Regions from separate parts of the Micromonospora sp. WMMD1274 genome, predicted to be linked through region 1. Evidence: riboswitches for the same ligand, from Rfam matches in the RefSeq annotation. Region 1 holds a riboswitch; the other holds the start of a gene.
The links. Region 1 has a riboswitch for glycine ahead of gcvT (glycine cleavage system aminomethyltransferase GcvT). Riboswitches for the same ligand answer to the same signal wherever they lie in the genome.
Positions count from the first base shown of each region.

Region 2: linked by a shared signal. The riboswitch ahead of gcvP (aminomethyl-transferring glycine dehydrogenase) and the one ahead of gcvT (glycine cleavage system aminomethyltransferase GcvT) in region 1 are both predicted to bind glycine.

Region 1 covers NZ_JBMHMG010000001.1:314,230-324,250, reverse strand. The annotation lists gene ACN27D_RS01140 (collagenase) at 11-2,587, shown strand; gene ACN27D_RS01135 (LysR family transcriptional regulator) at 2,693-3,655, shown strand; glycine riboswitch at 3,759-3,847, shown strand; glycine riboswitch at 3,848-3,942, shown strand; gene gcvT (glycine cleavage system aminomethyltransferase GcvT) at 3,987-5,111, shown strand; gene gcvH (glycine cleavage system protein GcvH) at 5,144-5,521, shown strand; gene glyA (serine hydroxymethyltransferase) at 5,529-6,797, shown strand; gene ACN27D_RS01115 (proline dehydrogenase family protein) at 6,888-7,814, shown strand; gene ACN27D_RS01110 (L-serine ammonia-lyase) at 7,919-9,289, shown strand; gene ACN27D_RS01105 (FAD-dependent oxidoreductase) at 9,391-10,021, opposite strand, start outside.
Region 2 covers NZ_JBMHMG010000001.1:6,803,388-6,813,408, forward strand. The annotation lists gene ACN27D_RS32140 (chorismate-binding protein) at 1-191, opposite strand, end outside; gene ACN27D_RS32145 (DUF5999 family protein) at 315-515, shown strand; gene gcvP (aminomethyl-transferring glycine dehydrogenase) at 610-3,432, opposite strand; glycine riboswitch at 3,506-3,596, opposite strand; gene ACN27D_RS32155 (NAD-dependent protein deacetylase) at 3,654-4,496, opposite strand; gene ACN27D_RS32160 (NAD(P)H-binding protein) at 4,662-5,318, shown strand; gene ACN27D_RS32165 (DivIVA domain-containing protein) at 5,368-6,045, opposite strand; gene ACN27D_RS32170 (globin domain-containing protein) at 6,042-7,217, opposite strand; gene ACN27D_RS32175 (group I truncated hemoglobin) at 7,220-7,609, opposite strand; gene ACN27D_RS32180 (MerR family transcriptional regulator) at 8,046-8,633, opposite strand; gene ACN27D_RS32185 (bifunctional nuclease family protein) at 8,801-9,265, opposite strand; gene ACN27D_RS32190 (MerR family transcriptional regulator) at 9,476-10,021, opposite strand, start outside.

The DNA.
Region 1 (10,021 bases):
AGGAGAGAGCATGTCTGGACACCTGCTGCGGCGAAGATTAGGCCAGCTGTGCGGCGCGCTCACCGCGCTGGCGCTTTCCTGTGGCGTCATGGCCGCGCCGGCGGCCGCGAACTCGACCTGGCCGGTATCTGTAAAACCGCAGATCAAGACGGCCGACGCGGTGCCTCCGGCGGCGGGCGACGGCAGCGGCCACGGGAAGGGCGACGCTGATCATGTCAGCGAGCGGTCGCTTCCCGCGCACAAGCGTCCTCCGCAGCCAGCCGCGAAGGACGCCAGCCGCGTCGACTACGACCGGCCGGCTACTCAAAAGCGCCGCGCGCGCCCGTCGGACCGCAGTGCCCGCGCGGCTGCCGCGTGCAGCACGGCAGATTTCACGAGTCGAACCGGATCGGCGCTCGTAAGCCAGATCAAAGCCTCCTCCGTCGACTGTATCAACGGCCTGTTCAGCCTTTCCGGCAGCGATGCCTACTACGCCTTCCGTGAGGCGCAGATGGTGAGCGTCGCCTACGCGGTGCGCGATGGTGCCGCTAGCTACCCTGGAAACAACTCCACCAGCATGACCCAACTCGTCCTCTACCTGCGCGCCGGCTACTACGTTCAGTGGTACGACACGAACGTGGGAACATATGGGCCCGCCCTGCAGACTGCGATCCGATCGGCCCTTGACGCCTTCTTTGCGAATTCCCGGGCGTGGGAGGTCACCGACGCCAACGGTGAAACCTTGGCGGAGGCGGTCATCCTCATCGACAGCGCCCAGGAGAATGCGCGCTATCTCTACGTGGTGAACCGGCTTCTGACGAGTTTCAACTCGTCGTACACCTCCTCGTGGTACATGACCAACGCGGTCAACAACGTGTACACGGTGCTCTTCCGCGGTCACCAGGTGCCCGCATTCGTGTCCGCTGTCCAGGCGGATCGCACAGTGCTCGACAATTTGTACAACTTCGCCAACAGGCACGCGAATCTTCTTGGGACGGACAAGAGTTACCTGACCTCGAACGCTGGCCGAGAACTCGGACGATTCTTGCAGCACGCGTCGCTCAAGCCGACGGTGCGTCCGATGGCGTTGGCGCTGCTTCAGGGAAGCAGCATGACCGGTAGGACGGCGCCGCTTTGGGTGGGCGTCGCGGAGATGACGCAGGCTTACGACGCCGCCAACTGCTCCTACTACGCCACCTGCAACCTCTCCGCCCAGTTGACGAACGCCGTCCTGAAGATCAACTACACCTGCAGCTCATCGATCAAAATCGTCGCACAGGACATGACGTCAGCTCAGCTGAGCGAATCCTGCGCCAGCCTGAAGGGCCAAGACGCCTACTTCCATAACATGGTTGCCGATAGCGGGCCCGTCGCGGGTGATGTCAACGACGACATTGAGGTGGTTGTCTTCGACTCGAGCACTGACTACCAGACCTACGCGGGCGCCATCTACGGCATCGACACCAATAACGGCGGCATGTACCTGGAGGGCAACCCCTCGGACCCCAACAACCAGGCCAGATTTATCGCCTACGAAGCCGAGTGGGTTCGGCCAACCTTCCAAATCTGGAACCTCAACCACGAGTACACCCATTACCTCGATGGTCGGTTCAACATGTACGGCGACTTCAGCGCCAACATCGCTACGCCTACTATCTGGTGGATCGAAGGCTTCGCCGAGTACGTCTCTTACTCCTACCGGAACGTCACCTACACCAGCGCGCAGACCCAGGCAGGTAATCACACGTACACGCTTCGTACCCTGTTCGACACCACCTACAATAACGACCAGACGCGCATCTACAACTGGGGTTATCTCGCCGTGCGGTACATGATGCAATCGCACCGGCAGGACATGACGACCGTCCTCGGCTACTACCGGTCGGGCGCCTTCAACGCCGCACGCACGTACCTGACCAGCACCATCGGCACGCGCTACAACGCCGACTTCGACGCCTGGCTGACTCGTTGCGCGGTCGGTGACTGCGGTGGAGGCACGACTCCGCCTCCCACCAATCAGCCGCCGACCGCCTCCTTCAGCGTCGTGACCAGCGGACTGACCGCCAGCTTCACCGACCGGTCTACAGATGCCGACGGCAGCATTGCCTCCCGGCAGTGGAGCTTCGGTGACGGAAGCACTTCGTCGGCCACCAACCCGAGCAAAACCTACGCGGCGGCTGGCACCTACACGGTCTCCCTGACGGTCACCGACAACCAAGGAGCGACTGCGAAATCCTCTCAGACGATCTCGGTCTCGGCGGGTGGAGGAAGCACTCTGCCGGAGTGCACCGGTGCGGATACACGCACCCTCGACCGTAACTGTCAGCGCAGCGGGCGCTCCGCAACGGCCGGCAACTACGACTACCTCTACATCTACCTGCCTGCGGGTGTCAGCACCCTCACTGTTGGCGTGGTCGGCGGCACGGGCAACTGCGATCTCTACTACAGCCCGTCCAGTTGGGCCACCATCAGCAACGCTACCCGCTCCTCGACCGGTGCCGGCAATGACGAGTCTCTGGCCATCGCCAGTCCGGCCGCCGGCTACCACTACATCAGCCTGTATGGGAAGACCTCCTGCGCGGGCGCAACGATAAGTACCCGCTACTGAACCAACCGTGACGAATGCAGGCGCGCCGCCCGATCGGGAGACCGGGCGGCGCGCCCGCTTGACCTGCCGCCGAACCTGCCCGCCGCCGCGTGCATAATCTCGGTCATGGGCATCGATGTGCGCCACCTGCGGGCGATCAGTGCCATTGCAGAGGCCGGAAGCGTGACGGGTGCCGCCGCCCTCCTGGGCATGTCGCAGCCAGCGCTGACGGCGCAGGTGCATCGGATTGAGAAGATGCTCGGAGGCCCGCTGTTCGTCCGTAGCCGCAGCGGCATGCACCCGACCGAGCTTGGCAAGCAGGTGCTCCGGCGTGCCCACGTCGTGCTGGCAGAGGTGGATGCGCTTGTTGAGGATTTCGGCGACCGGCACCCCATCCCTGGTCTGCTGCGGATCGGAACCGTTCACATCGCATGCGCGGGGAGTCTCGTGCGCCGCATTGCGGAGGTGTTCCCGGATCCGGAGATTGCGCTGCAGATCGAGCCGTCCTCGCGGCTGTTGGTAGAGGCGCTTAACCGCGGCCAGCTAGATGCCGCGTTGCTAGGCATCCTCGAGGGTTTTGAGGTGCCGATCGGCCCGACACTCACTGCTCGGCCGCTGGTGCCCCGCTACCCGATCTTCGTCGCCATGTCCGCATCTCACCCGCAGGCCCGCCGAGAGCAGGTGAAATTGGCTGACCTTCGAGACGAATCCTGGGTGTGCCCGCCAGGACCGGACGACGGCTCTCTCGCCTCATTGCGGCGAGCCTGTCGGGCGGCGGGCTTTGAGCCGAAGATCCGGTACGAGGCGCCGAGCGGTGCCGCGCACCCGTTGGTGGCAGCCGGAGACGGAGTTCGGCTGGTCGACCCGTCCTGGGCTCCGGCTGCGGGGACTCGGGTGCTGCCCCTGCAGGGCGAGCCGCAGCTGCTGGCAAGACTGGTGGTGGTCTGGCGGCGTGATGCTCTGACGAACGAGCAGAGCTCCGTGCTGTTCCGTGCCGTCGGTCGAGCCTACCTAGATCACGTGCACGACAACCCCGCCTTCGCTCAGTGGTGGCAGGATAACCCCCATGCTCACCACATGGTGCAGTAGGCGTGAGGACTCGGCCGCCGACCGAGCACTGGGCTGGATGATGTTGACGTGGTGCACGCCATCGCCTAACCTGCGATAGGTTCATAACTACATAGGCACCATTCGAACCTGCGCGGGAGAGCCTCCGTCATGCGGAGCGCCGAAGGAGCAAACTCCCAAGAAACTCTCAGGCCCCATTACCGCGCGGGCAAGGTGAACTCTGGAAAGCAGACGACCATTCGTCTCACCCACGGTGCAAGCCGCTGCCCCAGCGGTGAAGCTCTCAGGTCAATGACAGAGCGGGAGGCCCCCAACCGTTCGACGCCCGTGCGTCGAGACGAGGAGAGCCTCCATGCACGACGGTCCCGCGAACCTGCTTCGCTCACCGCTGCACGCCCTGCATGTAGCGCTCGGCGCGCGATTTACCGAGTTCAGCGGCTGGTGGATGCCGCTCCGCTACGGAAGCGAAATCGCGGAGCATCGGATTGTACGTGAACAGGCCGGCCTCTTCGACCTCAGTCATATGGGCCAGCTTGAGGTTGCGGGTCCCGAAGCCGCCTCGGCCCTAGACTATGCCCTGGTCGGCCACCTCTCAGCGATGCAAGTCGGCGGCGCCCGTTACACCATGCTCTGCGAGGCGACGGGCGGCGTGTTGGACGACCTCGTCGCCTATCGCCTCGCATCCGACCGGTATCTGCTAGTCGTCAACGCCGTCAACACGCGAACCGCGTATCAGGCACTGAAGGACCGCTGCGCACACTACGCGGCCGCAGTCACCGACCGGACCAATGAGCGGGCCATCATCGCCGTGCAGGGTCCACGTGCCGCCGCTGTCGTAGAAGGCCTGACCGATACCGCGGTCAACGATCTCCGCTACTACACCGCAACAACGTCGACCATCCATGGTCGCCCAACGTTGGTCGCTCGCACCGGATATACCGGGGAGGACGGCTTCGAGCTGCTCGTCGATGCTAAGGACGCTTCTGGCATCTGGACACTGGCACTTGCAGCCGGACGACGCCACGGCCTGTCGCCGACAGGGCTGGCCTGCCGCGACTCGCTCCGCATCGAGGCCGGAATGCCGCTGTACGGCTCCGAAATCGATCGAGAAGCAACCCCCTTTGACGCCGGACTGGGACGGGTGGTTTCCTTCGACAAAGCTGGCGACTTCGTCGGGCGGGCCGCGCTGATGGAGGTGCGCAAGGCAGGGGCAGCGCGCCGACTCGTGGGTCTCGTCACCGCTGGACAAAGAGTTCCACGCGCAGGCCATCAGGTCGTAACGCTGACCGACGTCGGCCTGGGCGAGCCTGTTGGCATCGTCACCAGCGGTATCCCTTCGCCGGTGCTGAAACGACCGGTCGCGATGGCCAGCATCCAATCCAGCACTGATGAGAAAGCACGCTTTGCCGTGATCATCCGGGGAACCGCCGAGCCGGTCCAGATTACCCCCCTTCCCTTCTACCGCCGTCCGCGGTGACCCGCGGCCAGAACTCACGAGGACACAGCGATATGAACGTGCCGAAGCATCTCAGGTACAGCATCAACCACGAATGGGTCAACGAGTCCGTCGATCCGGCAGAGGTGGGAATCACCGCGTTTGCAGCCACCGCGCTCGGAGATGTGATCTATGTGGAGTTGCCTGAGCCGGGAAACCACCTGACTGCTGGCGACGCATGCGGAGAAGTAGAGTCCACGAAATCGGTGGCCGAGTTGTATCTGCCCGTCAGCGGTGAGGTCGTTGCCGTCAACGAGGAGGTTCTCGCAGATCCGAGTCTTATCGGTGCCGACCCGTACGGCAAAGGCTGGCTCGTGCGCGTTCGGCTAGCGGAGGCGCCACCACTGATGTCCTCGGATGAATACCTCGCCTTCTGCAACGAGTCTCGGTAGGTAGAAAATGGCATCCTTCGACGACGACCTAGCCGACCTCGATCCGGCGATCGCTGAAGCGGTGGCCGGCGAACTGCGGCGTCAGCAAGAGAGCCTGGGCATGATCGCATCGGAGAACTTAGCGCCCCGAGCGGTCCTCCAGGCGCAGGGATCGGTCCTCACCAACAAGTACGCGGAGGGGTACCCCGGGCGGCGTTACTACAGTGGATGCGAGTACATCGACGATATTGAACGCCTGGCAACTGAGCGAGTCAAGCGTTTGTTTGCTGCCACATATGCCAATGTGCAACCACACTCCGGATCTCAGGCAAACGCCGCGGTCATGGCTGCGCTGCTCAAACCGGGCGATACCATTCTCGGGCTGGACCTTGCCCACGGGGGCCATTTGACACATGGCATGCGCATCAACTACTCGGGCCGGCTGTACCGGGCCGTGAGCTATCACGTGAACGTAACCGATTGCTTGGTCGACATGGATGAGGTCGAAGAGTTGGCACGGGAGCACCGACCGAAGATGCTCATCGCTGGCTGGTCGGCTTACCCTAGAACGCTCGACTTCGCTCGGTTCCGGCGAATTGCCGACGAGGTGGGAGCTCTACTTCTCGTAGACATGGCACATTTCGCTGGCCTGGTGGCGGCTAGGCTGCATCCCAACCCGGTGCCTCATGCACACGTCGTCACTCTGACCACGCACAAGACCCTCGGCGGCCCCCGAGGTGGCGCGATCCTTAGCGCGGACCCCGACATGGCGCGGCGGCTAGACTCTGCTGTTTTCCCAGGCCAGCAAGGTGGTCCGCTGGCGCACGTCGTGGCGGCGAAAGCGGTTGCATTCCGGATCGCCAGCGACCCGCAGTTTCAAGACCAGCAGCGGCGTGCCCTAACGGGAGCGAAAATCGTTGCTGATCGGCTCAACGCTGCCGACATGTTGAAGGCCGGCATCCGTGTGGTCACCGGAGGCACCGACGTGCATCTGGTGCTGGTCGACCTAAGCCAGGCGAACCTCGACGGGGCGCAGGCTGAGCGGCTGCTGCAGAACGTTGGCATCACTGTCAACCGCAACGCCGTGCCCTTTGACCCACGTCCACCTATGGTCACCTCCGGGCTGCGGATCGGCACGTCAGGACTGGCCGCTCGCGGGTTTTCTGACGCCGATTTTACGGAAGTAGCTGACATCATCGCTGCCACTTTGGTCAGTGCGGAGGCAGGTGCAGCACTGCGCACGCGAGTCGCTCGCCTCGTGGATCGTCACCCGCTCTATTCCGGGCGAGCGTTCTGACCACACGCCTACGCGGCCGCCCATGGTGGTGTCGTCGCCTCGTCGTTCGCTGTCACCATTCGGTAGCAGGGGATCAGGAAGGAAAGTGGGTTGCCTAATAAGCTGTTGCTTATGGCCGCTGCCAGTGATCGCCTTCGAGGAATCATCGCCGGATCCTCTCTGGGAAGGGGGGTGGCACGCCGCTTTGTCGCCGGCGAGGTTGACGACGAGGTGATCGTGGTGGCACGGCGAATCATCAACTCCGGAATGCAGGTGACGATCGACCATCTCGGCGAAGGCGCGGCGACAGCCGAGCAGGCCACTGCAGTACGCGATGCATACCTCAGTCTGCTTCCCGGACTGCGGATGCCCGGCATGGCTGAGGTATCGGTGAAGCTGTCAGCGCTTGGTAGCGCATTGCCAAATAACGGACGCACGCATGCCTATCAGTTGACTCGGGATATCTGCGCCGCCGCTGCTGCCGTGGATGCCACAGTGACCATCGACATGGAAGATCACACGACCGTTGACCTGACGCTGTCCGTGCTGAACGACTTGCGCGCCGAGTTTCCCTGGGTGGGGGTGGCACTGCAGGCATGTCTGCATCGCACACTGGCGGACTGCCGGCGCCTGGCGGTCGCGGGAAGTCGGGTCCGCCTGGTCAAGGGAGCCTATGCGGAGCCGTCCTCGGTGGCTTACGTGAATCGTCCACAAATCGACCAGGCATTTGATCGTTGTCTGCAGGTCCTGATGGAAGGTGAGGGCTATCCCATGGTGGCGACCCACGACCCTCGCCTCATCGAAAGGGCCGTTCATCATGCCCGGAGCGCGGGCCGGGGCATCACGGATTTCGAATTCCAGATGCTGTATGGCATTCGCACCAATGAACAGAGGCGGCTAGCGGAAGAGGGGTACCGGGTGCGGGTCTACCTGCCCTACGGACGTGATTGGTACGCTTACTTCACGCGCAGGCTGGCCGAAAAGCCTGCGAATCTTCTCCTCTTGGCTCGCTCCTTCAAGCCCGGCGCGGCCAACTGAAGAAGGAAGTAGTTCGATGCCGGCCACGGTGCAGAGTCGAGAGCCATAAGCGAAGCGGCCCAGGATGTGTAAACGATAGCGGCGACGACAGGAGCACGATCGTGATGATCAGTGTTTTCGATCTTTTCAGCGTCGGTATCGGGCCGTCCAGCTCGCACACCGTCGGGCCGATGCGGGCCGCCCGTACGTTCGTGGCGGGCCTGAAGGCCGACGGGCAGCTCGCCGACGTGGCGCGGGTACGGGCGGAGCTGTTCGGCTCGCTCGGCGCGACCGGTCACGGGCACGGCAGCGACCGGGCGGTGCTGCTGGGGCTGGAGGGCGAGGCTCCGGAGACCGTCGACACCGACTCGGTCGGGCCGCGTGTGGAGCGGATCCGCACCCAGCGGCGGCTCGACCTGTTCGGCAGCCAGGGGATCGACTTCGACCCGGACGCGGATCTGGTGCTGCATCGCCGGCGCTCGCTGCCGTACCACCCGAACGGGATGACGTTCGCGGCGTACGACGCGGCCGGGAACGAGGTGCGGTCGCGCACGTACTACTCGGTCGGCGGCGGGTTCGTGGTGGACGAGGCGGCGGCCGGGGCGGACCGGATCAAGGCGGACAGCACCCGGGTGAAGCACCCCTTCCTCACCGGCGCGGAACTGCTCGAGGTCACCACCGGCACCGGGCTGTCGATCAGCGAGGTAATGCTCGCCAACGAGCTGTCCTGGCGCAGCGAGGCGGACGTACGGGCGGGGCTGCTGGAGATCTGGCGGGTGATGCGCGAGTGCGTGGAGAACGGCTGCACCCGTGACGGCGTACTCCCGGGCGGGTTGAAGGTCCGGCGGCGCGCGGCCGAGATGCGGCGCAGCCTGGAGGCGGAGACCGGCAGCCAGGATCCGCTGCGCGCGATGGACTGGGTGACGCTGTTCGCGCTGGCGGTCAACGAGGAGAACGCGGCCGGCGGGCGGGTGGTCACCGCGCCGACGAACGGCGCCGCCGGGATCATCCCGGCCGTGCTGCACTACTACACCCGGTTCGTGCCCGGCGCCTCCGAGGAGGGCGTGGTCCGGTTCCTGCTCGCGGCGGGCGCGATCGGCGTGCTGTTCAAGGAGAACGCGTCGATCTCCGGGGCCGAGGTGGGCTGCCAGGGCGAGGTGGGTTCGGCGTGCTCGATGGCGGCGGCCGGTCTGGCCGAGGCGCTCGGCGGCACGCCGGAGCAGGTGGAGAACGCCGCCGAGATCGGCATGGAGCACAACCTGGGGCTGACCTGCGACCCGGTGGGCGGCCTGGTGCAGATCCCGTGCATCGAGCGCAACGCGGTGGCGAGCATCAAGGCGATCACCGCGGCCCGGCTGGCGTTGCGCGGCGACGGGGTGCACCACGTGTCGCTGGACAAGGTCATCAAGACCATGCGGGAGACCGGCGCGGACATGAAGGTCAAGTACAAGGAGACCGCGCGCGGCGGGCTCGCCGTCAACGTGATCGAGTGCTGAGACGGATCGCGCAGAGCCGGAGTATCCGCCAAGCGTCCCGGGTCCAGCTCGTCAAACGGTTTTGGGTGGCAACCACTGGCTGCTGACGCACCGCCGCGAAGTCAGTCCAAACCGGCGCGTTGGTTGCCCGCGAGGTCGGCGAGTGTGATCGGCTGCATCAGCGGGCGAGAAGCGTGGCCGGCTAGATCTGGCAAGCCCGGCGGCCGGGACGCCTCCCGGGCGGTCAGGCAGGCTGTGGCATAGCCACAGATCCGTCCTTGACACCACCCCATTCCAGCTCGCGTCAACAGCTTCGTGCCTCGGGCATCGGCAGCAGACATTTCACGCATCGCCTGCCGGACAGTGCCGACTGACACCTCCTCGCAGCGGCAGACGAGCGTGTCGTCATCGCAAAGATCGGGCCAGTACGGGGGCATGGGATGGACTGCGTGAAGCGCCGCGGCGAAACGCCGTAAACGGTGCCGGTTCCGCATCAATCTATTGCGTCGGCCTGTAGGAAGCGGGGCTGCACGACCGAGAGAACGGGCAACCGCGTCACCGGCCAGGTGCCCTTCCACCAGCGCCAGCTTAGCCCCGCCGACTCCGGTCACCTCGCCCGCGGCGTATACGCCCACCACCGACGTTGCTTGATCCGGCGAGACCTTCACCACGAGGTTGCCGTCGTGGCCTAGGTGTGTCGCGCATCCGAGGGCCACGGCCATCTCAAGCTGAGGTGTGAATCCGAAGCCGACA
Region 2 (10,021 bases), 6.5 Mb from region 1:
AGGTCGTCGCGGGTGATGCCGTGCGCGGCGAGGAAGCGTTGTGCAAGGTCGGCGGGGTCGCCGCCGTCGCCGATCGACCAGTGCAGGCGGGCGGTCTCGACGAGCCGGCGGCGGCATCCGGGCGGCGCGCCGGGAACATCGACCTCCACCTGTGGGAGCGCTTCCACGACGTCCGGGCCGTTACGGGTCATCCGTTCAGCCCATTCTGGGTGAACATGACGCATCCTTGCTCGTTGCCGCTCAGTTTTCCTTGGTACTGTGCGTCACTGGTCATGTGAACCATGACACAGTGCCCCCACAGTCCGGAGAACCCGATGTGTCAGCACCAGCCCACCTGCCCCTCCGCCGACGCGACCGACCGCGAGGCCGCCCGCGTCCTTGCCTGCTTCCCTGAGCAGGGCTGGAGCCTGCTCTGCAACGGTGTCATCGTCTTCGAGGACACCGGTGAGCTGCTCCCCGACGGGCGCACCATCGCCCCGCACCGGGGTCCGGCCCGCCACGCCCTCGTCGCCTGAGCGATCACGCAGCGTCAGTGAGCGTACGCGCCGGTCATGACCGTCCGGCGCACCGGCCGGGGCGGCGACAGCCCACCGCCCCGGCGTCAGCCGCTCAGTCCTCGAACGCCTCCGGCGCGGGGCACGAGCACACCAGGTTCCGGTCGCCGTACGCGCCGTCGATGCGCCGCACCGGAGGCCAGTACCGGCCCGCCCGGTCCACACCCGCCGGGTAGGCGCCCACCGACCGCGGGTACGGGTGCGGCCACTCGTCGGCGGACACCATCGCCGCGGTGTGCGGCGCGTTGGACAGCGGGTTGTCCCCCGCCGGCCACTCCCCCGAGCCGACCTTGTCGATCTCCGCCCGGATCGCGATCATCGCGTCGCAGAAGCGGTCCAGCTCGGCCAGGTCCTCGCTCTCGGTCGGCTCCACCATCAGCGTCCCGGCCACCGGGAACGACATCGTCGGCGCGTGGAAGCCGTAGTCGATCAGCCGCTTCGCCACGTCGTCCACGCTCACACCGGTGGCCTTGGTCAGCGGCCGCAGGTCCAGGATGCACTCGTGCGCGACCAGGCCCTTGTTGCCGGCGTACAGCACCGGGAAGTGGTTGCGCAGCCGCGCCGCCACGTAGTTCGCCGCCAGCACCGCCACGCCGGTGGCGCGGGCCAGCCCGTCGGCGCCCATCATCCGCAGGTACGCCCACGGGATCGGCAGGATCCCCGCCGACCCGTGGTTCGCCGCCGAGATCGCCGGCCGCCCGTCGGCGCGCGCACCGAGGGGGTCACCGGGCAGGAACGGCGCCAGGTGTGAGCGCACCGCCACCGGGCCCACACCCGGGCCGCCGCCGCCGTGCGGAATGCAGAACGTCTTGTGCAGGTTCAGGTGCGACACGTCCGCCCCGAACCGGCCCGGCTTGGCGAACCCGACCAGCGCGTTGAGGTTCGCGCCGTCGACGTACACCTGACCGCCCGCGTCGTGGACCTTCGCGCACAACTGGGCGATGCCGGTCTCGTAGACGCCGTGCGTCGACGGGTACGTCACCATGATCGCGGCGAGCGCGTCCCGGTGCTTGTCGATCTTCGCGTCGAGGTCGACCAGGTCGACGTTGCCGTCGGCGTCGCAGCCGACCACCACCACCCGCATGCCGGCCATCACCGCCGACGCGGCGTTGGTGCCGTGCGCCGACGACGGGATCAGGCACACGTCACGGTGACCCTCGCCGCGCTCCCGGTGGTAGGCGCGGATCGCCAGCAGCCCGGCCAGCTCACCCTGCGACCCGGCGTTGGGCTGCACGCTGACCGCGTCGTAGCCGGTCACCTCGGCCAGCCAGCCCTCCAGTTGCGCGATCAGCTCCCGGTACCCGGCGGTCTGCTCGTCCGGCGCGAACGGGTGCAGGTGCGCGAACTCCGGCCAGGTGATCGGCTCCATCTCGGTGGTGGCGTTGAGCTTCATGGTGCACGACCCCAGCGGGATCATGCCGCGGTCCAGCGCGTAGTCGAAGTCGGCCAGGCGGCGCAGGTACCGCAGCATCGCCGTCTCCGAGTGGTGGGTGTGGAACACCGGGTGGGTGAGGAACCCCGACGTGCGGGCCAGCCCGTCCGGCAGGCCCGCGTCGGCGTCGCCGTCGAACCCGTCGACGCCGAACGCCGCCCACACCGCGTGCAGGTGCGCGGGCGTGGTGGTCTCGTCGCAGGAGACGCCGACCCGGTCGGCGTCGACCAGCCGCAGGTTCACGTTGCGCGCCGCCGCCGCGGCCACCACGTCGGCGGCGCGGCCCGGCACGATCGCGGTGACGGTGTCGAAGAACGCGACGTCCGCGACCTCGACGCCGCCGGCGCGCAGCCCGGCCGCGAGCCGCGCCGCCGCCTCGTGGGTACGCCGGGCGATGGCCCGCAGGCCGTCCGGGCCGTGGTAGACGGCGTACATGCCGGCCATCACCGCGAGCAGCACCTGCGCGGTGCAGATGTTGCTCGTCGCCTTCTCCCGCCGGATGTGCTGCTCGCGGGTCTGCAACGCCAGCCGGTACGCCGGGTTGCCGTCGGCGTCGCGGGACACCCCGACCAGCCGGCCCGGCAGCATCCGCTCCAGGCCCGAACGCACCGCCAGGTAACCGGCGTGCGGCCCGCCGAAGCCCATCGGTACGCCGAAGCGCTGCGTGGTGCCCGCGGCGATGTCGGCGCCGATCTCACCCGGCGGGCGCAGCAGCGTCAACGCCAGCAGATCCGCCGCCACCGTCACCAGCGCGCCCACCCCGTGCGCCGCCTCGACCAGGGCGCGGTGGTCCCGGACCGCGCCGGACGCGCCCGGGTACTGCAGGTGCAGGCCGAAGAACTCCGCCGGCAGCTCGTCGCGCTCGACGTCGACCACGCGCACCTCGATGCCGAGCGGCTCGGCGCGGCTGGCGATCACCGCGACGGTCTGCGGCAGCGCGTCGGCGTCGACCACGTACACCGGGCTCTTGCTCCTGGACGCGCGGCGGGCGAGCGTCATCGCCTCGGCCGCGGCGGTGCCCTCGTCGAGCATCGAGGCGTTCGCGGTGACCAGACCGGTCAGGTCGGTGACCATGGTCTGGAAGTTCAGCAGCGCCTCCAGCCGGCCCTGGCTGATCTCCGGCTGGTACGGCGTGTACGCGGTGTACCAGGCCGGGTTCTCCAGCACGTTGCGGCGGATCACCGCCGGGGTGTGCGTGCCGTGGTAGCCCAGGCCGATCATGGACACGGCGACTGTGTTACGCGACGCCAGGGCGCGCAGCTCGGCGATCGCCTCCCGCTCGCTCGCCGGGGCGGGCAGGTCCAGGGTGCCGTGCCAGCGGATCACCTCGGGGATCGCGGCGTCCATCAGCTCGTCGACGGAGCCGTAACCGACGGTGTCCAGCATCCGGCGCTCGTCGTCGCGGCCGGGACCGATGTGCCGGTCGGCGAACTGCTCTGCGGTCATGCGCTGCGCTCCTTGGTGGGGCGAGGTCGACGGGTCGGCCTCCCCCTGAGTCGCGCTGACGCGCTCCACAGCGCCTGCCCACGTGGTCCTTTTGCCTGAGAGGTTCCGGGGAGAATCTGCCCCTTCGGCGCCGTCGGGTAGACGGTCTCTCCCACGTGGGTGGTACCGGCACCCCCAACGCTACCAGCGGGCGTGTTTCCGGCTCATGTCCCGGGGGTTGATCACACCGGCGCCGGCGCCGCCGCCACCCGGTCGGCCAGCGCGCACAGGGTGGCGCCCAGCGGGGCGTCCAGCCGCAGCGCCGCGTAGGTGTCACCGCGGGTGACGCCCCGGTTGACGATCGCCACCGGGATGCCGTGGCGGGCCGCCCGCAGCACGAACCGCCGCCCCGACATCACCGTCAACGACGACCCGAGCACCAGCAGCGCCCGGGCCCGCTCGACGAGCGCGAAACAGTCCGCGACCCGCGGGGCGGGGACCGTCTCACCGAAGAACACCACGTCCGGTTTCAGCATGCCGGCGCCGCAGAGGCCGCAGTCGACGGTGCGGAACCCGGTCACCGCGTCGTCGGGCAGGTCCACGTCGCCGTCGGGGTTGACGCGCGCCACCCGCGCGTCGAAGCCCGGGTTCGCCTCCGACAGGCGCCGGTGCAGCTCGTCGCGGCCGGTGGCGTTGCCGCAGTCCAGGCACGTCACCTCGTCGAGACGGCCGTGCAGCTCGATCACGCCGGTGGCGCCGGCGGCGGTGTGCAGCCCGTCGACGTTCTGGGTGATGATCCCGCCGAGCAGCCCGGCCGCCTGCAACCGGGCCACCGCCCGGTGCCCGTCGTTGGGCGCCGCCCGGGCGATCATCTGCCAGCCCAGGTGGCTGCGCGCCCAGTACCGCCGCCGCGCCAGCGGATCCCGGGTGAACTCCTGGTACGTCATCGGGGTGTGCCGGCGCGCCGCGCCGCTGGGCCCCCGGTAGTCCGGAATGCCCGACTCGGTGGACAGGCCCGCGCCGCTGAGCACCACCACGTCCCCGGCGGCCACCAGCCGTGCCAGTTCCTCGAACGCCTCACTCACCCGTCCATCGTCCCTCGCCGCGCCGCTGACCGCCCCTCCCGCCCGCCCTAGCCCCGTTGATCATGGAGTTGGCGGTGGTGCGGCACGGCGTGTCGTACCGCCAACCTCATGATCGACGAGGCCGGTCGCCCGGCGGGGGCCGGTGTGGCGGGCTAGGTTGAGCGCATGCGCGTCGTCATCGCCGGAGGGCACGGAAAGATCGCCAAACTGCTGGAGCGGGAACTGGCCGGACGCGGAGACACCGCGCTCGGACTGATCCGCAACCCCGACCACGCCGCCGCCCTGCGCGCCGGCGGCGCCGAACCCGTCGTGTGCGACCTGGAACACACCGACGTCGACACCCTCGCCGCCCACCTCGCCGGCGCCGACGCGGTCGTGTTCGCCGCCGGCGCCGGACCCGGCAGCGGCGCCGCCCGCAAGGACACCGTCGACCGGGGCGCCGCCGTGCTCCTCGCCGACGCCGCCGTCCAGGCCGGGGTACGCCGCTACCTGCTGGTTTCCTCCATGGGCGTGGACGCCGCGCCCGCCGACGGCACCGACGACGTGTGGGCGGCGTACCTGCGGGCCAAGAAGGCCGCCGAGGACGACGTCACCGCACGGGACCTCGACGTGACGGTGCTGCGGCCCGGCCGCCTCACCGACGACGAACCCGCGGGCCGGATCACCCTGGCCCGGCACGCCGAACCCGGCGCGATCAGCCGCGCCGACGTGGCCCGGGTCCTGCTCGCCCTGCTGTACGCCCCGGCCACCGCCGGGCACACCCTGGAACTCGTCGGCGGAGACAGCCCCATCGCCGAGGCGATCGACGCCGTCACCGCCTGACCCACCGCGTACGTCCCGGCCCGCCCGCCGCGGCGGACCGGGACGCCGGTCAACGCTGGTGGCGGGACAACGCCGGCTGCGGCGGGCCCCCGCCGCCCTGCGGCAGCTCCCGGGCGATCCGCTCCATCGTGCGCGACAACTGCTCACTGCCGTCGTCGAGGTGCCGGGCCGCCGCCTGCATGTGCGAGATCATCATCTCGCCGAAGATCCGCAACGCCTCGCGCGTGGCCACCGAGTCGTCGAAGCCGCTCCCGGCCGCGCTGCGGTACTCCGTCACCGCCCGCTCGGCCTCCCGCTTCGCCTCCTCCGCCGCCGCCCGCATGTAACTCTCGTACTGGGTACGGGCGTACTCGGCGACCCGGCGCGCGTAGTCGTGGGCCTGCGCGATGATCTGCTCGGCCTCCCGCTGCGCCGCCGACAACAGGTTGACCTCCTTCGCCGCCGGCGTCACCGCCTCGGTACTCGGGATCACCCCGTGCCGGTGCAGCTCCAGATGGTCGTTGAGCCGCTCGTTCTCCGCCCGCAGGTTCGCCACCTGCGCCGCCAGCAGATCCAGCTCGTCGGCCACCTGCAACCGGAACCGGTCCACATCGGTCTGGTCGTAGCCGCGCCGGGTGAACGCCGCCGACCCGAACTCCCACCGCCGGACCCGGTCCGAGGTCAACCGCACCTGCACCGGACCGGACACCTGCTGCGCGTCGTAACTGCTGATCGGACCCGCGCTCACCGGCCCACCTCCGTTGCTTGCAGCCCGTCCGCGCCGGTCATCGTCCGCCACGCCGGGCCGTACCAGTGCTTGCCGTAACCCTCGTGATGCACCTGACCCGGCTGGTAACCGGCACCGGTCAACGCCGCCACCGACTGACCCACCATCTCGTCGGAGCCGCACACGTACACGTGCCGCGACCGCCAGTCCCCGTCGGCCAGCACCCGGTCGACGATGCGCACCGACTCGCCCGGCCGGGCCGGATCCGCACCGGCCACGTACGACACCCGCAGCCACGGATGCGTCGCCGCCAACTTGTCGATCGCCTCGCTGTCGTAGAACTCCGTCCGCGAACGGGCCCCCACGTACAGGTCCACCCGCCGGCCCGAACCCTCCGCCGCGACCTGCTCCACGAGCGCCTTCACCGGCGCCCAGCCGGTCCCACCGGCCAGCAGCAGCAGATCCGACGACCCGGCCTGCCACAACGTCAACCGGTCACCCACCGGCGACGCCAGATGGATCTGGTCACCGGCCGCGCACCCGTACACCAGACGCGACGACACCACACCACCCGGCGCGGCCCGCACGTGCAACTCCACAGTGCCGTCCGGACGCGGCGCGTTCGCCGGCGAGTAGTACCGCCACGACCGCACCGCCGGATGCGACACCCCGATCGACTGACCGGGCGCGAACGGCAACAGATACTGCGGGCGTACCGTCAGCACCGCCACGTCGAACGTGCGCTGCTCGTGCGTCAGCACCTCCGCCACCCACCACGGCGGCGACTGCGCCTCCGCGGCCTGCGCGCCCTCGATCATCACCTGCGCCACGAGCCCGTACGCCGCGGCCCAGTCCGCGGCCAGCTCCTCGGTCCACGCCTCACCGCAGAAGTGCCGCAACGTCGCCAGCAGCGCCTCACCGACCGCCGGGTAGTGCTCGGCGCGCACCGCGAACTTCCGGTGATCCGCGCCGAGATCCCGCAGGAACCCGACCAGCCGGTCCACCTGGTCCACGTGGGACACCACATGCCCCAGCGCCGCCACCAGACGGTCCCGCTGCCCGGCCATGTTCGTGGGGAACATCTGCCGGGTCTCCGGATGCGCCAGGAACAGCGTCGAATAGAAGTAGAGCGGCACCTGGTCGCCGTGCGCGGCGACCAGGGACCAGCTCTGCTTGAGCCGTGCGACGTCCACGCTCAGGCGTCCCCCGCCGACACGACCTGCTCCCGCACCTGCCCGAGCACGACCTGCACGTCGGCGATCACGTCCGCCGGCACACCCAGCTCGACGAGCGTCGCCGTCAGGTGCTCACCGACCTTCGCGTAGTGCCCACCGGTGATGTTCAGCGGCTGATGCGCCTCGGCCAGCCCACGACCCGCGTACTCGTTCGGGCCACCGAGCACCACCGCCAGCATCAGCGCCAGGTGCCGCCGCTGCTCCACCATGTCCACGTCGGCGAAGTAGCCGGCCAGATCCGGATCGGCCAGCACCTTGTCGTAGAACAGCTCCACCGCGGCCTTCACCGCGGCCGCGCCGCCGATGCGCTCGTAGTGGGAGATCGGGGTGGCCTCGCTCGTCACCGTCATGCTCGGTCCTTCCAGCAGGGGTCCGCGGGCAGCGCCGCGGCAGGGGCTCGCCGTCCGGCGCGGCGTCACACAGCGTTCCGCCGTGACGTCGACACGCCGACGACCGGAACGGACCATAGCGCGCCCGCCACGACACTTCACGCCGCCCCTGTCCGGATCCCGAGAACTGTCGATCACGGACAGTCAGCAACCCGGCCGGAGAAGGTGGACGCACCGCAACCGGTCACACACAAGCCGTCAAGCCGCCCGACGTACCGTCCTTTTCGGACATCACGCGCACACGTGCCGTGACCTGCGACGACTCTCACCCGGCCCGGTCCACACCGGCCACCCGCCTCAACCACCAGGCGGAGACCACACCCCGTCACCAAAACACGAATCGCGCCGCACCCTTTTTCGGGCGCGGCGCGATCCCGTCAACGAGACGCGACGCAGGTCACCCCGCCCGGCGCCGGGCCCGGCGCGCCGCCAGCTCGTCACCCACCGACTCCGCCTCCGGCTCCACCGCCGGCACGGCCGGCTCCTGCCCACCCACCGGCTCCGCCGGCAGATGCGACAACGAACCCTGGATCTCCTTGAACGCGCCACCGATCGCGATGCCGAACACCCCCTGGCCGCCCTGCAACAGGTCGACCACCTCCTCCGGCGACCGGCACTCGTACACGGTCGTCCCGTCGGAGATCAACGTGATGCCCGCCAGATCGTCCACCCCACGCGACCGCAACGCCTCGATCGCCTTACGGATGTTCTGCAACGACACCCCGGCGTCCAGCAGCCGCTTCACGACCTTCAACACCACCAGGTCGCGGAACGAGTACAACCGCGACGTCCCCGAACCCGACGCGTCACGCACACTCGGCACCACCAGCGCCGTACGCGCCCAGTAGTCCAACTGCCGGTAACTGATCCCCACCGCCGAACACGCGGTCACACCCCGGTAACCGACCTCGCCGTCACCGGCCGGATCGGCCCCCACACCCGCCTGCTGTTCCGCACCCGGACCAGGATCCCGCGGCTCGTGCATCCGGACCAACCTCCCCGCGCCCGTGGCGGTGCCGCGCCGACTCCCCGTACGCGCACCCCTCGACACGGCAACCCTAACGCCGCCCCCCGGACTTCACCCGCAGGAGACACCGCGACACGCCGCGCCGGCCACCGCCACGCCGACCCCGGCCACCCGGCCGGGACACCTCAACCCGCGAAGTCCTCCGGACGCACCTGCTCCAGGAACTCCCGGAACTTCTCCACCTCGTCCTCCTGCTCGTCCGGGATCACGATCCCCGCCTCGCTGAGGACCTGCTCCGCACAACGAATCGGAGCACCCACCCGCAACGCCAACGCGATGGAGTCACTCGGCCGCGCCGACACCCGCACACCGTCACCGAGGAGAAGATCCGCGTAGAACACGTTCTCCTTCAACTCGGTGATCTCCACCGCCCGCAACGGCGCCTGCAACGCCGCCAGCACATCCCGGAGAAGATCGTGCGTCAACGGCCGGGCCGGCTTGACCCCCTGCTGCTCGTAAGCGATCGCCGTCGCCTCGACCGCACCGATCCAGATCGGCAGATAGCGGTCCCCCTCGACCTCCCGCAGCAGGACGATCGGCTGGTTGCTGGGCAACTCCACCCGAACTCCGACCACGCTCAGCTCGCGCACCGCCGCCTCCGTGTCGTCGTCACCTTGCACCGCGCCCTTCCCTGCACGGTACACGGACCAGGACACGGGAGTCCCACGCGCTACGTGCACCACGCCTCGCCGGACGGGCATACCCCGGCAAGCCTACGACACGCTCCACCGACCAGATCTTTGTGCGCCCACCCACGCGGAAGGGCCGGGCGCACACCGCACCCGGCCCCTCCCACGACCTCACCGGCCCAACGTCGACCGCAGCCCCACCCGCACCAACGCCGCGTGCAACCGCTGCGACAACGCCACCAACTCCCGCGCCGTCTCCGCCGCCCGCGCCCGCGCCGCCGGATCACTCTGCCGCGCCAACGGCGCCACCAACTGCGCGAACAACCCGACCTCACGATCCGCCGACAACCGGTACGCCCGCAGATGCCGAGGCTCCAGCCCGTACGCCGCCAGACCCGCCACCGCACTCGCGATGATCAACGCATCCGCGTCGTACCACCCCGGCGGATCCGACACCAGCACACCCAGCCGCTCCAACTCCGCGAGCGTCGACTCGTCCACACCACTACGAGCGATCAGACCCGCCCGGTCCAGCCGCACCTCCGACGACTCGACCGACTCCACCGGCTCCCGGCCCGGAACCTCACCACCCGGACCCACAGCCACCAGATTCGGCCGCCCCCGCCCCGGCGACGGACCAGACCCGTCCCACTGGGCCAACTGCTCCCGGATCACCCGCAACGGCAGGTACTGATCCCGCTGCGCGGTCAACACGAA